Regions from separate parts of the Bradyrhizobium guangxiense genome, predicted to be linked through region 2. Evidence: predicted binding sites of a transcription regulator. Region 2 holds the regulator's gene; each other region holds the start of a gene.

Region 1 (4,531 bases), 110 kb from region 2:
GGCGTAACCACCGGTGCCGTAGAACAGCACGTTGTTGACGGCCCAGCCGATGCGGCCGCGCACGGTGCCCATCGCGTCGGTCTTGGAACTCACCGAAGCGGGGATGCCACCGATGCCGGGGACGAAAACCGTACCAGCGGCCGAAGCGCTGACGTCAGCCCAGGCGCCATCGGCCTCGACGCCGAACACGACGTTGCCGGTCTGCCAGTTGTAGCCGGCGGTGCCGCCGACGAAGCCACCCTTCATCTTCGGGTCGCCGGAAGCGTCTTCCCAAGCGCCGCCACCGACGATACCGAGATAGAAACCGGTCCAGTTGTAGACGGCCGCAACCGGAGCGACGGGCGCCTTGGTGTAGGGGCGAGCCGCGAGATCAGCAGCCGAAGCGGGGGCTGCCAGAGCAAACAAACAGGCCGAAGCCAACAAAACCTTCTTCATTTTCAACTTAATCCCAGTCCCAGTTTCTGTTGTTGCCTTCCGTGACCGGAAGGGAGCGGACTCATCGGCCCAACTGGTGCCGTGCTTACACCACCAAAGCTGCAAGTTGTGTCTCTCAAAAGCCACACGGTCGCCTAAAACGTGAGCGTGACTCACCCATCCGGCGAGCCACCAACGACAAAGGCCGGCGCGGGGCCGGCCTTCAGTCTCGATGATATCAGACGGATATCAGTATCGCGTGGCGCCCGGCAGGCCCCAGTTGAAGTGATAGTTTATGCCCGCCTTGACGGTGTGGACGGTGTCTTTCCACTCTGAGCGGTTGGTCGGGACGGCGCTGTACTGAATCGTGCTCTTGCCGAAGTCGATATAGTTGTACTCGACCTTGGCGGACCAGTTCGGCGCGAACATGTATTCCGCGCCGGCGCCGACGGTCCAACCCCAACGCCAGTCGTTCCGGACGAAGACGTTTCCGGGGACGCCGTCATAGCGATGCTGGATGTCGCCGACCGCGGCACCGCCGCTGACGAACAAGAGCGCCGGACCGGTCGAATAGCCGAGGCGGCCCTTGATGTCGCCGAAGCCGCGAATCTTCGTGAAGTAGGTGTCGCCAACGCCGGCATTGATCTCGGCCGAACGGCCGCTGATGTCAGCCCAGTGATAATCGCCTTCGAGGCCGAACACGACCGGACCCGACTGCCAGTTGTAGCCGAACACGCCGCCGACGAAGCCGCCGGTGATGTCATAGTTCTGGGATCCAGCGAAGATCGCCGTATTCGGAGCGCCGAAGAAGGTCTCGTTGCTGCGACCCCAGCCGCCGCCGCCCTGCACACCGACGTAGAAGCCGGTCCAGGTGTAGATCGGAGCGGGGGGCGCGACCGGCGCCTTGGTATAGGGACGGGCTGCGAGATCGGCAGCACCGGCCGGAGCCGAGATGGTCAGCGCAGCTGCGCCAGCGAGGCCGAACAGAATTTTCTTCATTGCAATCTCCCCAGTCGTATCCGCCTATCGAGTTCCCCGAGGCGGACTATTCAGGCGCAAGGCCCATTTGCATCAAATCGAGGCAACGATAGCCCGGCGCGGTGGCCGAGTCCGTGCCCGATGCGCAACAGTCCGGGCCAATCCGACCGCTCTTAACTTAATGAATGTTAAGTGGTTTTTGTGGTTCACGGGAACCCGGTTTGGTTCCATTCCCACGGCCATCGCGACGCAATTTTAAGCCATTCCCGTCTCCGCATTTTGTGCTGAAGCTCGTGGGAACAAATCTGGAACAGATCCGACGTCGATGCTATATGTGGGGATAACCTTTGGCGGTGGCGGGCTGAGCGGTCCCGGCAAGCGTATAGGTCGCCTCAGCAGGGGGCAGAGGAGCGCGGGCAGCGCGCTCGGCCTTTCAGATTCAGTGGCATTCGGAGTGGAGAGCGGCGATGGCGGGAAGCGTCAACAAGGTCATTCTGGTTGGAAATCTGGGCAAGGATCCTGAAATCCGCCGCACCCAGGACGGGCGGCCGATTGCGAATTTGAGCATCGCCACCTCGGAGACCTGGCGCGACAAGAATACCGGCGAGCGCAAGGAGAAGACCGAGTGGCATCGCGTCGTGATCTTCAATGAGGGGCTCTGCAAGGTCGCCGAGCAGTATTTGAAGAAGGGCGCAAAGGTTTACATCGAGGGCGCGCTCCAGACCCGCAAATGGACCGACCAGAGCGGCGTCGAGAAGTATTCGACCGAGGTCGTACTCCAGGGCTTCAACTCGACCCTGACGATGCTCGACGGCCGCGGCGGCGGCGGAGGCGGTGGCAGCTTCGGCGACGAGCCGGGTGGCGATTTCGGCTCCTCAGGTCCCATCAGCAGCGCGCCGCGCCGCCCCGTGGCCGCCGGCGGCGGTGGCCGCAACAGCGACATGGACGACGACATCCCGTTCTGAGCGGGTGGAGCACAACGCGGGAGCGGCGGCAGGTTTGGCCAGAGCTCTCATTTTGTGTCAGCAGATCTTACTAATCGACGGGGCGGGCTCGGGATTCCGGGCCCGCTTCACGTTTGGGATGAGGTCGGCTTAGGCCGGGCCGGTTGGCCGGCCGGGGTGGGTTTGCGGCGCGGTCGCTGGACGCGTAATTGACGTTCCGCAGGGGCTGTTTCCCGGGCCGTTCCAGGCACCGGCTCCGAGGCCGTAAGTAGTTGGAAAAATAAGCGGAAAAAGCGCTTTACGGCGGGCTGCAAGGGGGGTTATCCGACCTCCGATGCGCTATATGATTCCCAGACAAAAACTCACCGGATTCCCCCTTGGCTGACGACGACAACAAGCCCGGCGACCAGCCGGCGCAACCCTCGGACATTCGCCCCGTCTCCATCTACGAGGAGATGAAGAAGTCCTATCTCGACTACGCCATGAGCGTGATCGTGTCGCGTGCGCTGCCCGATGCGCGCGACGGGTTGAAGCCGGTGCACCGCCGCATCCTGTTCGCGATGAACAATCGCGGCGACACCCCGGACAAGAAGCACAAGAAGTCCGCCGGTGCCGTCGGTGAGGTCATGGGTAAGTACCACCCCCATGGCGACCAGGCGATCTACGACGCCTTGGTGCGCATGGCGCAGGACTTCTCGATGCGCGCGCCCCTGATCGACGGACAGGGCAATTTCGGCTCGGTCGACGGCGATCCGGCGGCGGCGATGCGCTACACCGAGTCCCGCCTCACCAAGATCGCGCTGAAGCTGCTCGAGGACATCGACGACGACACGGTCGATTTCCAGGACAATTACGACGGCTCCGAGCGGGAGCCCGTGGTTCTGCCGGCGCGGTTCCCGAACCTGCTGGTGAACGGCGCCGGCGGCATCGCCGTCGGCATGGCCACCAACATCCCGCCGCACAATCTCGGCGAGGTGATCGACGCCTGCGTGGCGCTGATCGACAATCCATCGCTGACGATCGACGAGCTCAACAGCATCATCCCGGGCCCGGATTTCCCGACCGGCGGCATCATCCTCGGACGCCAGGGCATCCGCAGCGCCTATCATCTCGGCCGCGGCTCCATTGTCATGCGCGGCAAGGTCACGTTCGAGACGATCCGCAAGGAGCGCGAGGCGATCGTCATCACCGAGATCCCGTATCAGGTGAACAAGGCGACGATGGTCGAGCGCATCGCCGAGCTCTACAAGGAAAAGAAGATCGAGGGCATCTCCGATCTGCGCGACGAATCCGACCGCGACGGCTACCGCGTCGTCGTCGAGCTCAAGCGCGACGCCGTGCCCGACGTGGTGCTGAACCAGCTCTACAAGTTCACGCCGCTGCAGACCTCTTTCGGCGTCAACGCCGTCGCGCTCGATAGCGGCCGTCCGCAGACGATGAACCTGAAGGACATGCTGACGATCTTCGTCGGCTTCCGCGAGCAGGTCGTCACCCGTCGGACCAAATACAAGCTGCGCAAGGCGCGCGAGCGCGCGCATGAGCAGGTCGGCCTCGCCATCGCGGTCGCCAATATCGACGAGATCATCCGCGTGATCCGGCATTCGCCGACGCCGGCCGCCGCGCGCGAAACCCTGATGACGCGTGACTGGCCCGCGCGCGACGTCGAGGACATCATCACGCTGATCGACGATCCCCGCCACCGCATCAACGAGGACGGCACCATCCGCCTGTCGCTGGAGCAGGCGAGGGCGATCCTGGAACTGCGCCTCGCACGCCTCACCGCACTCGGCCGCGACGAGATCGGCGAAGAGCTCGCAAAGCTCGCCGGCGAGATCGGGGAGTATCTCGCGATCCTGCGCTCGCGCGCCCGCATCCTCGACATCATCAAGACCGAGCTTGCCGAGGTGAAGGCGGAGTTCGCGACGCCCCGCCGCACCGTGATCATGGAGCAGGAGGGTGAGGTCGAGGACGAGGACCTGATCCAGCGCGAGGACATGGTCGTCACCGTCTCGCACGCCGGCTACGTCAAGCGCGTGCCGCTGTCGGCCTACCGGGCGCAGCGCCGCGGCGGCAAGGGCCGCTCCGGCATGCAAACCCGCGACGAGGATTTCGTCAGCCGTTTGTTCGTGGCTTCGACGCACACGCCGGTGCTGTTCTTCTCCTCGCGCGGCCAGGTCTACAAGGAGAAGGTCTGG
Region 2 (4,531 bases):
TGCTGGGCAAAACCTACCTCACCAAGCAAGCCTCTCTCCTGCTTGAATTCGCAAGAAACACCTCGGATTCGGACCTTTCCGCCAAGCTGATCAGAAAGGCGGCCGACCTGAAATCGCAGGCCGACCCGCTCCCCGACAAGGATCAAGGGCCCAAAGCTCCAGACGTCGCGTTCGACCTCGGTACGGACGGACCGACCGGGAGTTGACCGATGCTGGCCGTGGCGCTTGTTTTTCTCGTTCTAGCCATGGCGATCCTCATGCCGGTTTGCCTTGCCTTCCGGATCATGCCCCGGCGGACGTGAGCTTCCCTCCTCCGCACTGAGATCACGCACGATAAATCATTCTGCGTGCTGCTTTGCCTCGCGCCTGCACTCGGCTAGAACTCTCCGCCATTTTATCGATGTGCTCAGCAGGAGTTCCGCCGTGGCCTTGATGCCGGTTTCCGACGCCCTTGCTGCGGTGCTGGCGGGGGCAGAGCCGCTGCCTGAGCAGATGGTTTCGCTCGACGAAGCCTACCACCGCGTGCTCGCCCATGACCTCGCGGCGCGGCGCACGCAGCCGCCGCATGCCATGTCGGCGATGGACGGCTATGCCGTGCGCGCGGTGGATGCGGCAATGATTGATTCCAGGCTGACTGTCATCGGCGAGGTCGCGGCCGGCCGGCCGTTCACCGGGACGGTCAGCACCGGCGAAGCCGTACGGATCTTCACCGGCGGCGTCGTTCCAGACGGCGCGGACGCGGTGGTGATCCAGGAGGACACCGTTGCGGACGGCAACAGGGTCACCATCAGGGAGGCCGCGATCGCCGGACGGCACATTCGCCCGGCCGGCGTCGATTTCCGCGAGGGTGACGTGCTCCTGCGCAGGGGAGCCCGTCTGACCGAGCGCGATCTCGCGCTCGCCGCTGGAATGAATCACCCGCACCTGCCCGTCCGCCGCCGTCCGAAGGTCGCGATCCTCGCCACCGGCGATGAGCTGGTGATGCCCGGCACCACGCCCGGCCCCGGCCAGATCGTCTATTCCAACGGTTACGCACTGCATGCGCTCGCCCGCAGCGAGGGCGCCGAGACCATCGACCTCGGTGTCGCCGCGGATACGCTGGAGGCGACCTCCGCCGGAATCCGCCGCGCCCGCGACAGCGGCGCGGACATCCTGATCACCACCGGCGGCGCCTCGGTCGGCGACCACGACCTGGTCCAGCAGGCGCTCAAGGACGAAGGCATCGCGATGGCGTTCTGGAAGATCGCGATGCGGCCAGGCAAGCCGATGATGCACGGGCGGCTCGGCGCCATGCGCGTGATCGGCCTGCCCGGCAATCCCGTGTCGTCTTACGTGTGCGCGTTCCTGTTCATGGTGCCGCTGATTCGTGCCCTATCGGGCCAAGAGGTGATTCATCATCGCCGCGAACGCGCCGTGCTGGGCCGCGATCTCGGTGCCAACGACCAGCGCGAGGATTACTTGCGCGCGCGTCTGGAGCTGCGCGACGACGGCACGCAAGTCGCCCTTCCCGTCAGCCATCAGGACTCCTCTCTGCTTGCGAATCTCGCTGCGGCACAGGTACTTCTCGTGCGCGCACCCTTCGCGCAGAAGGCCGAAGCCGGCAGCCCTTGCGAGGTGTTGCGGCTGCCGGTTTGAGCCGCGCGGCCACACGTATTCCGCGAGGTTCGCTTCGTTCACGGTAAATTAAGCAGTTGCGGAACACATATCGAACATATAGTGTCCGTTCATGATTTGTTTCGAGCATGTAGCGCCCTGTCGCTGAATTCACCGTCTCGGAATCGAACGACATCAACCGGGGGACTTTGGTCGAGATGTTAACGCGCAAACAATACGAGCTTCTGCGGTTCATCAGCGAACGTTTGAAGGAAAGCGGCGTGCCGCCCTCCTTCGACGAGATGAAGGATGCGCTCGACCTGCGCTCGAAGTCAGGCATCCACCGCCTGATCACCGCACTCGAGGAGCGCGGCTTCATCCGCCGCCTGCCCAACCGCGCCCGCGCCATCGAAGTGATCAAGCTGCCGGAGCTCCAGGCGGCCGCCGGCAACCGACGCGGCTTCACGCCAAGCGTCATCGAAGGCAATCTCGGCAAGGTGCGCGCGAGCACCAGCCCGCCCGCTGACGAGGGCGAGCGGCCCGTGGCGGTGCCAGTGATGGGCCGCATCGCGGCCGGCACGCCGATCGAGGCGCTACAGACCCGAAGCCACACCATCAGCGTGCCGCCTGACATGCTCGGCTCGGGCGAGCATTACGCACTCGAAGTGCGCGGCGATTCCATGGTCGAGGCCGGTATCCTCGACGGTGACATGGCGCTGATCCAGCGCAACGAGAGCGCCGACACCGGCGACATCGTTGTGGCGCTGATCGATGACGAGGAGGCCACGCTCAAGCGCTTCCGCCGCCGCGGCGCCTCAATCGCCCTCGAGCCCGCCAATGCCGCTTATGAAGTACGCATCCTGCCGCCGAACCGCGTGAAGATTCAGGGCAAGCTGATCGGACTTTACCGGAAGTACTGATTTGCGGACGCACTCGGTACAGGAACATCCGGCGCCTTGCGCGCCTTCGATCGGTACGCCGATCAGATATTGGAGCGGACGGATGTCCGCTCCGGCTGGATAGTCTTTCTGGTTCTGCACAGATTATCCGGCCCCTCCTCCACGGCCACGTCCTCAGCGGATCGCACGAGACAGCATCGCGTCACGGCCTCCGCGTTGGAGGGGACAGGCAAGTGCGTATCGCTTGAGTGCCGCTGTGACCGCCGCTGGTCGCACCACCGGCAGGCGGTTGCCGCGCAACCGCATCGTCATGTCTGCAACGCCCGGCGCAATGCAATTGCGCAGCACCGCAATCGTGCTGGCGATGCAGGCGTCGCGTTTGCCAGCCGTTGACACGTGCCGGCCAAATGCGCGGCAGCGGGCTTTGTTCCTAGCGAATCCGGGAAAGTTAATGTGATCGCGGCGCGCAGATCACAGCCGCAGATTCGCCTTCAACCAAGCAGAGCTTTGCGTCCTTACTCTGACAGAGGCCTGTGCCTCCAAGAGAGGTGCGGGTCGCTTTCTTCGCATGAGGAGCACCCGATGTGTGACTATAGCCTGCATGCCGTCGCGACGCGCCCCGCGGAAGTCGGCGAGACGATCGTCACGACCACGTTCCGCGGCACCTCGACACGCGGCTTCGCCTCCGAAGCCGATCTCTCCGTTGCGGTCTGCCTGCTTCCAGGAACGGAGCTCGCCTTCGCCGACAACGTCCGTTACGACAACCGCTGGATCTGGACGCGCACCGTCAATTCCCGCGTCGGCAAGTTCGGCAAGATCGATCCGCACATTCCCGACCGCCATCACGACGCGATCGAATTCCCTGACGGCAAATACGTGCTGGTGACGCAGCTCGTCGAAGGCCAGCGTGCGACCGTGCTGCAGCTGCCGGTGACCCAGCCGGTCGGCGAGCGCGAGCACAAGCCGCAGAGCATCGCCGACAGCCGGCCGCCGGTCACGCGTCTGCCGATCGGCTGACGCCGCCCCGGCCGCAAGGTCGAGGCTAAGGAAATGCCGTCGCCGGCCGAGGCCGGCGAGATGGTATGGCTTGCGTCTCACGGAATCCCATCGGACCGTCCCCCTTTCCCCTCCCCTCCATCCTCAATCGTCGGCCTGCAAGTCGGTCTCCGTTGGCGTTGCGTCGCGGTTGCGGGGAGCCGTCCTCGGCGCAAGACTGCCGTCGAACTCGCCTTCGCCGGCACCGGCCGGCAACCACGGGCGGTTGGTGCCTCTCGCCCTCACCGCCTGGACGGAAAATCCGTCACCACGCGGCGTGAGCGCCAGCGCGCCCTGGCGAACCAGCCGCTGCCGATCCACCACCATCGCCGCGCAATCGGGCGGCGCGGGCCGTGACGTCACCACCAAGGCGGCGCGGCTGCAATCGTCCGCCAACGCATCGATGCGCAAGGCCAGCGCGACCAGCCGCCCGTCGGCGAGCGGCGTGACGCAGCCGGCCTCGTCGCACGATATACCGTCGGCCAGCGCGCTACTGCCGGCATCGCGCGGATCGGCGTCGGCCGCCAACCACTCCCTCAGCAGGAAATTGTCCTTCCCAGCCCTGATCAGGTGCAAACGCCCGTCCCCGCCCCGCACCGCGACGCTCGCGCCGTCCCCGGCAATCAGGACATCGGGCTGCCGCACCGAAAGGCCCCAGGCGATCGAAGCCAGCAGAACCACGGCACCGGCCCAGCGCAAGGGCGTGCGCAACAGGCCCATCACGATGATGCCGAGGCTCGCTCCGACCAGCGGCGCAATACTGAACGCGGGGATGTGGCCGACCGCGCCCGGCAAGGCCGCCACCCAGCGCGAGACCGCAACCATCCAGTCGATGCCCAATCCCATCAGCCACCAGAACGCGCCATCGAGCCCGAACGGCGCAGCCAGCAATCCCAACAGTCCGGCCGGCATCACCAGTGCAGAGACCACCGGCATCGCACCGAGATTGGCGAGCACGCCGTAAGGCGTGACCCGATGGAAATGGAAGGCGGCGTAGGGCGTGG
Region 3 (4,531 bases), 2.8 Mb from region 2:
GTGACCAGCTTCATCTCCCAAAGACCGGCCTTGCGCACCGGCAGATCGTCGGCGCTAGCGCCGCCCGCCGACACCACGAGGCAAAGCATCGAGCCGAGCAAAGCGAGTTTGCGCGTCATGCGAGAAGCTCCCGGCAGAGATCGCGGCGTTACGGCAACGCCTCAGTAAAGCGTGCGGATCGGCTGATCGGCGGCGCCATAAGGCACCCAGCGGCAGGAGAACGAGATGTAGCCGCCCTCATAGGCCTGTACGCCGAGGAATTTGACCACCTTGCCATAGCGCGCGCAGTGGTCGACCGCGACCTGGCGTGCGTCGACCTGGGTGGCCATCGAATAGGCGATGATACCGCCAGTGTCATTGCCTTTGAACGGCGGCACGATGTCGGCGCGCGCCGACTGGCTCGCCGTCATACCCGAGACAACCAGGCTGGCGAGAAGACCCGCGGCCGCAATGATTCGCATTCCCGTCACTCCAATTGGCTGGCCGCCAGTTTACGGTGCGGTGATCGCCGTGAAAAGAACGGAAATCCTGCCGGCTGTGACGTTGTGGTCAACTCCTGGCGAAGTGTTGCCGCGCTGCACTTGACCTCCCCCGGCCTTCGCGGCACCGTCCAACCTTCGCAAGACCTTAGCTGTCCGGATTGACCATGCGCGCCCCCTCCCCGAAATCGCTCCGCTTCGCCGCCCTACTCGGCCTCATGTTCGGAGCATTGTCGCTCGGCGAGGCCAAGGCGGCCAATCCGCTCGAGCTGAATTTCTGGCTGAGCGGACCGCGTTATGACGGCAACGTCGCCAATTGCGACTGGGCTCTGCCGAGGATCGTGCACGAGTTCGCCGAAAAGGAATACACGTTCTGGAATTCCTCGTTGAAGATCACCGGCTTCTCGGCCGTCCGCGAGACCGCGTTCCGGCCCTGGCAGTCCGACAACATTCCGCGCCGCTATTGCACCGGCGAGGCCATGCTGACTGACGGCAAGGTGCGCAAGGTGCACTTCTCGATCATCGAGGATGGCGGGTTTGCCAGTTATGGCAACGGCGTCGAATGGTGCGTGGTCGGGCTCGACCGCAACTGGGCCTACAATCCGGCCTGCCGCGCCGCCAAGCCCTGACTCGAAGAGCCTGATTCGGGGTCGGTCAGCGGCCAAATGGCCGACGCCTGAATTTTGTTCTTGAAATGTTCTTGTCGCCTGCTAGGCTTCCTGCACAGTCTAGTTGAGAGGCGTCGCCATGTTTCATTCCAGATTGCATTCGTTTTCTCGCCTGGTGATCTCGCTGGCCCTTTCCCTGATCCTGGCCGCGGGCCTGGCCTCGTTCGCCGGCGACGCGAAGGCGCAGGACAAGCGGCAGAACACGCCCGGCGAGTTCGATTTCTATGTGCTGTCGCTGTCGTGGTCGCCCTCGTTTTGCGAGGAGGCGGCCGAGCGCGGCGGCCGCTCCCAGATCCAGTGCGGCGGACGGCCCTATGCCTTCGTGGTGCATGGGCTGTGGCCGCAATATGAGAACGGCTTCCCGGAATATTGCCAGCGGCCCGCACCGCGGCTGAACCGCAGCATCGTCTCCTCGATGCTTGATCTGATGCCGGCGCCGGGGCTGATCTTCAACGAGTGGGACAAGCACGGCACCTGCGCTGGGCTGACCGATCGCAGCTATTTCGAGACGATCCGCAAAGCGCGCGCGGCGATCAAGATACCGGCCGAATATCTCGATTTGTCGCAGACTAAGACGGTGGCGCCGGCCGAGGTCGAGGAAGCCTTCATCAAGGCCAATCCGGGGCTGAGCAGCACCGCCGTCTCGGTCACCTGCAACCGGACCAGGCTCTCCGAGGTCCGCATCTGCCTCAGCAAGGACCTGCAATTCCGCGCCTGCGACGAGATCGAACGCCGCGCCTGCCGCCGCGATCAGGTGACCATGCCGCCGATCAGGGGCGGTTAGCGTTCGTCATTCCAGGGCGCGCGGAAAGCGCGAACCCACAAATCCATCGCCACAAGCAATGCCGACCAATGGATTCCGGGCTCGGTGCTGCGCACCGCCCGGGAATGACGGGAGTTACTTTCATCGCGCGATGTCGTAACTCTCCGCCATGAACTACCGCCACGCTTTCCACGCCGGCAACTTCGCCGATGTCATCAAGCACATCGTGCTGGCGCGCATCATCACCTATCTGCAGGAGAAGCCTGGGGCGTTCCGCGTCATCGACACCCATGCCGGGGCCGGCCTCTACGACCTCGACAGCGACGAAGCGCGCCGGAGCGGCGAATGGCTGACGGGCATCGCGCGGCTGATGCAAGCGCGCCTGTCGAACGAGAGCGCGGCGCTGACCAAGCCCTATCTCGACATCGTCCGCGCCTTCAATCCGAAGGGCGAGCTCAGGGCCTATCCGGGCTCGCCGTTGATCGCGCGCGGCCTGCTGCGGCCGCAGGACCGGCTCGTCGCCTGCGAGCTCGAGCCGAAGGCGCGAAAGGCCCTGATCGACGTGCTGCGCCGCGACGAACAGGCCCGCGTGGTCGATATCGACGGCTGGGTGGCGCTGCCGGCCTTCGTGCCGCCAAAAGAGCGGCGCGGCCTCGTGCTGATCGATCCGCCGTTCGAGGCCAAGGACGAGTTCGAGCGGCTGAGCGAGGCCTTCTCCACCGCCTTCGCCAAATGGCCCACCGGTATCTATGTCATCTGGTATCCGGCCAAGAACCGGCGTGCCACCGATACGCTGGCCCAAACGGTCGCCCGGCTCGCAGCTGCAGCAAAACCACCCGGAAAATGTCTGCGCCTCGAGTTCAGCGTCGCGCCCCAGCTCGACGGCGGGGCCCTCGCCTCGACCGGGCTCCTGATCGTCAATCCGCCCTACACGCTGCAGGGCGAGCTCAAGACGATCCTGCCTGAGCTGGAAATACCGCTCGGCCAGGGTGGCGCTGCCAGATTCCGATTGGAGGTCCCCAAGCCCTGAAGAGAGGCCGTAACACTCCGGCATTCTTGGGAAAAATATGCAGGAGCGGTAGTCAATCTGCAGAGAACCGTATTATGCTGGTTTCGTGACTGGCTTTACGTTCCGCTTCCGCGAATGGTTGCGGCGGAGTGAAGGCCTAAGAAAGATCCGGCCGGACCGCCAGCGGTCCGCCCAAGGATGGCCAGCTCCCGGGCTTCGTAACGTCCGGTCATGTCGCGACGTGAGTCTGCGTCGCGGCGGAGGAGCAATGAGGGGGAGTTTCCCGATGGCCATGACGGGAACGGTTAAGTTTTTCAACGGCGAACGCGGCTACGGTTTCATCAAGCCTGACGACGGCGGCCGCGACGTGTTCGTGCACATTACTGCTGTGGAGCGGGCCGGACTGAAGGACCTCGCGGAAGGGCAGCGCATTACTTTCGAAGTCGAGCCGGACAAGAAGGGGAAGGGACCGAAGGCGGTTAACCTGGTCATCCTCTCCTAGCGGGCCTGACGCAAAACATTCGGCGCAATACTCGGCGCAAAAGATACTTGGCAAAAAAATCCCGGCCGCGAGCGGCCGGGAGGTTGTGGTCCGGTATTTTCTTCTTCAGCTATCAGAAGTGATAGTTCACGCCCGCGCGAACAACGCTGGCGCTATAGCCGTTTGACACGCCCGTGATTGCGAACTGACTCGTCGACAGATCGATGTAGAGATACTCGAGCTTGGCGCTCCAGTTCGGAGCCAGGCCGACTTCCGCACCGGCGCCGATGGTCCAGCCGGCGGTGGTGTGCGATTCCGCCCAGCCGAAGGTCTGCCCACGCAGTTCGCCAAAGGCGAGGCCGGCGGTGCCGTAGAACATCACGTTGCTGAAGGCGTAGCCGGCGCGGCCGCGCAGGGTGCCGAACCAGGGATTGGAGAATTTCCACGGCGCGAAGGTATCGTCGGCGCCAGTGGCCTGGATGTCGCCCTCGACGCCAAACACCCATGGGCCGTTCTGGAAATTGTAGCCGGCCTGCACGCCGCCGACGAAGCCCGACGGCTTCGCGGGATTGTTGTCGACCGAGCCCCATTCGTAGCCAATGTTGCCGCCGAGATAGGGACCGGCCCAGCTATACGCATTGAGCGGCTGGTTGACGGTATAGGGCGCACGCTGCCCGTAATTGAGATCGGCGGCCTCTGCCGAAGCTGTCCAGCCGGCTGCAACCAGCGCGGCCGCGCCCACAACGAGCCTCTTCATCACACACTCCAACGCAACTGCCGTCACCGGATGCGGCGCCGCGCCGCCGCGCGAGGCAAAGCCGCATGGTGAAGGAACCACCACTCTTTCGCGTAGGATTTATCGAGAGTTTTAAGTTAAAGGGCTGTTAAGCTGGGTTACCGCGCGCTTAACAGACTTAAGGAAGCGTTACCGGGAACTGCGCCGCCGTCCTGTGCGTGCCGCACAGCGGGAACTTCAAATCGGCACCCCCAGCGCCTAAATTCGCCCCATGGTTCACGATTCCACCGACAATCCGGACGACCGCGCGCGCAAATCGCCGCGGGCTGCCGCGAGCGACACGCCGCCCGACCTCGATCCCGCCACGACCGGGGGCGACGACGAGGACGAGGCGC

Evidence for each region. Region 2 encodes LexA, which represses DNA repair genes until DNA is damaged. Its sites were predicted from a motif close to TGTTCNNNNTGTGTTCNG; they were not measured.
Region 1: a site for LexA is predicted at 1,688-1,705, ahead of X268_RS16060 (single-stranded DNA-binding protein). Genes of this name have one in related genera too.
Region 3: a site for LexA is predicted at 1,164-1,181, ahead of X268_RS03285 (ribonuclease T2 family protein). Genes of this name have one in related genera too.

Annotation. Positions count from the first base shown of each region.
Region 1 is NZ_CP022219.1:3,388,926-3,393,456, reverse strand. Features, by position in the region: gene X268_RS16070 (outer membrane protein) at 1-435, opposite strand, end outside; gene X268_RS16065 (outer membrane protein) at 664-1,413, opposite strand; gene X268_RS16060 (single-stranded DNA-binding protein) at 1,860-2,357, shown strand; gene gyrA (DNA gyrase subunit A) at 2,714-4,531, shown strand, end outside.
Region 2 is NZ_CP022219.1:3,501,614-3,506,144, forward strand. Features, by position in the region: gene X268_RS16580 (hypothetical protein) at 1-206, shown strand, start outside; gene X268_RS16585 (molybdopterin molybdotransferase MoeA) at 424-1,635, shown strand; gene lexA (transcriptional repressor LexA) at 1,812-2,513, shown strand; gene X268_RS16595 (hypothetical protein) at 3,075-3,509, shown strand; gene X268_RS16600 (ComEC/Rec2 family competence protein) at 3,633-4,531, opposite strand, start outside.
Region 3 is NZ_CP022219.1:682,691-687,221, reverse strand. Features, by position in the region: gene X268_RS03300 (DUF3617 domain-containing protein) at 1-119, opposite strand, end outside; gene X268_RS03295 (hypothetical protein) at 162-461, opposite strand; gene X268_RS03290 (hypothetical protein) at 647-1,108, shown strand; gene X268_RS03285 (ribonuclease T2 family protein) at 1,227-1,931, shown strand; gene X268_RS03280 (23S rRNA (adenine(2030)-N(6))-methyltransferase RlmJ) at 2,080-2,940, shown strand; gene X268_RS03275 (cold-shock protein) at 3,206-3,421, shown strand; gene X268_RS03270 (outer membrane protein) at 3,534-4,157, opposite strand; gene uvrC (excinuclease ABC subunit UvrC) at 4,408-4,531, shown strand, end outside.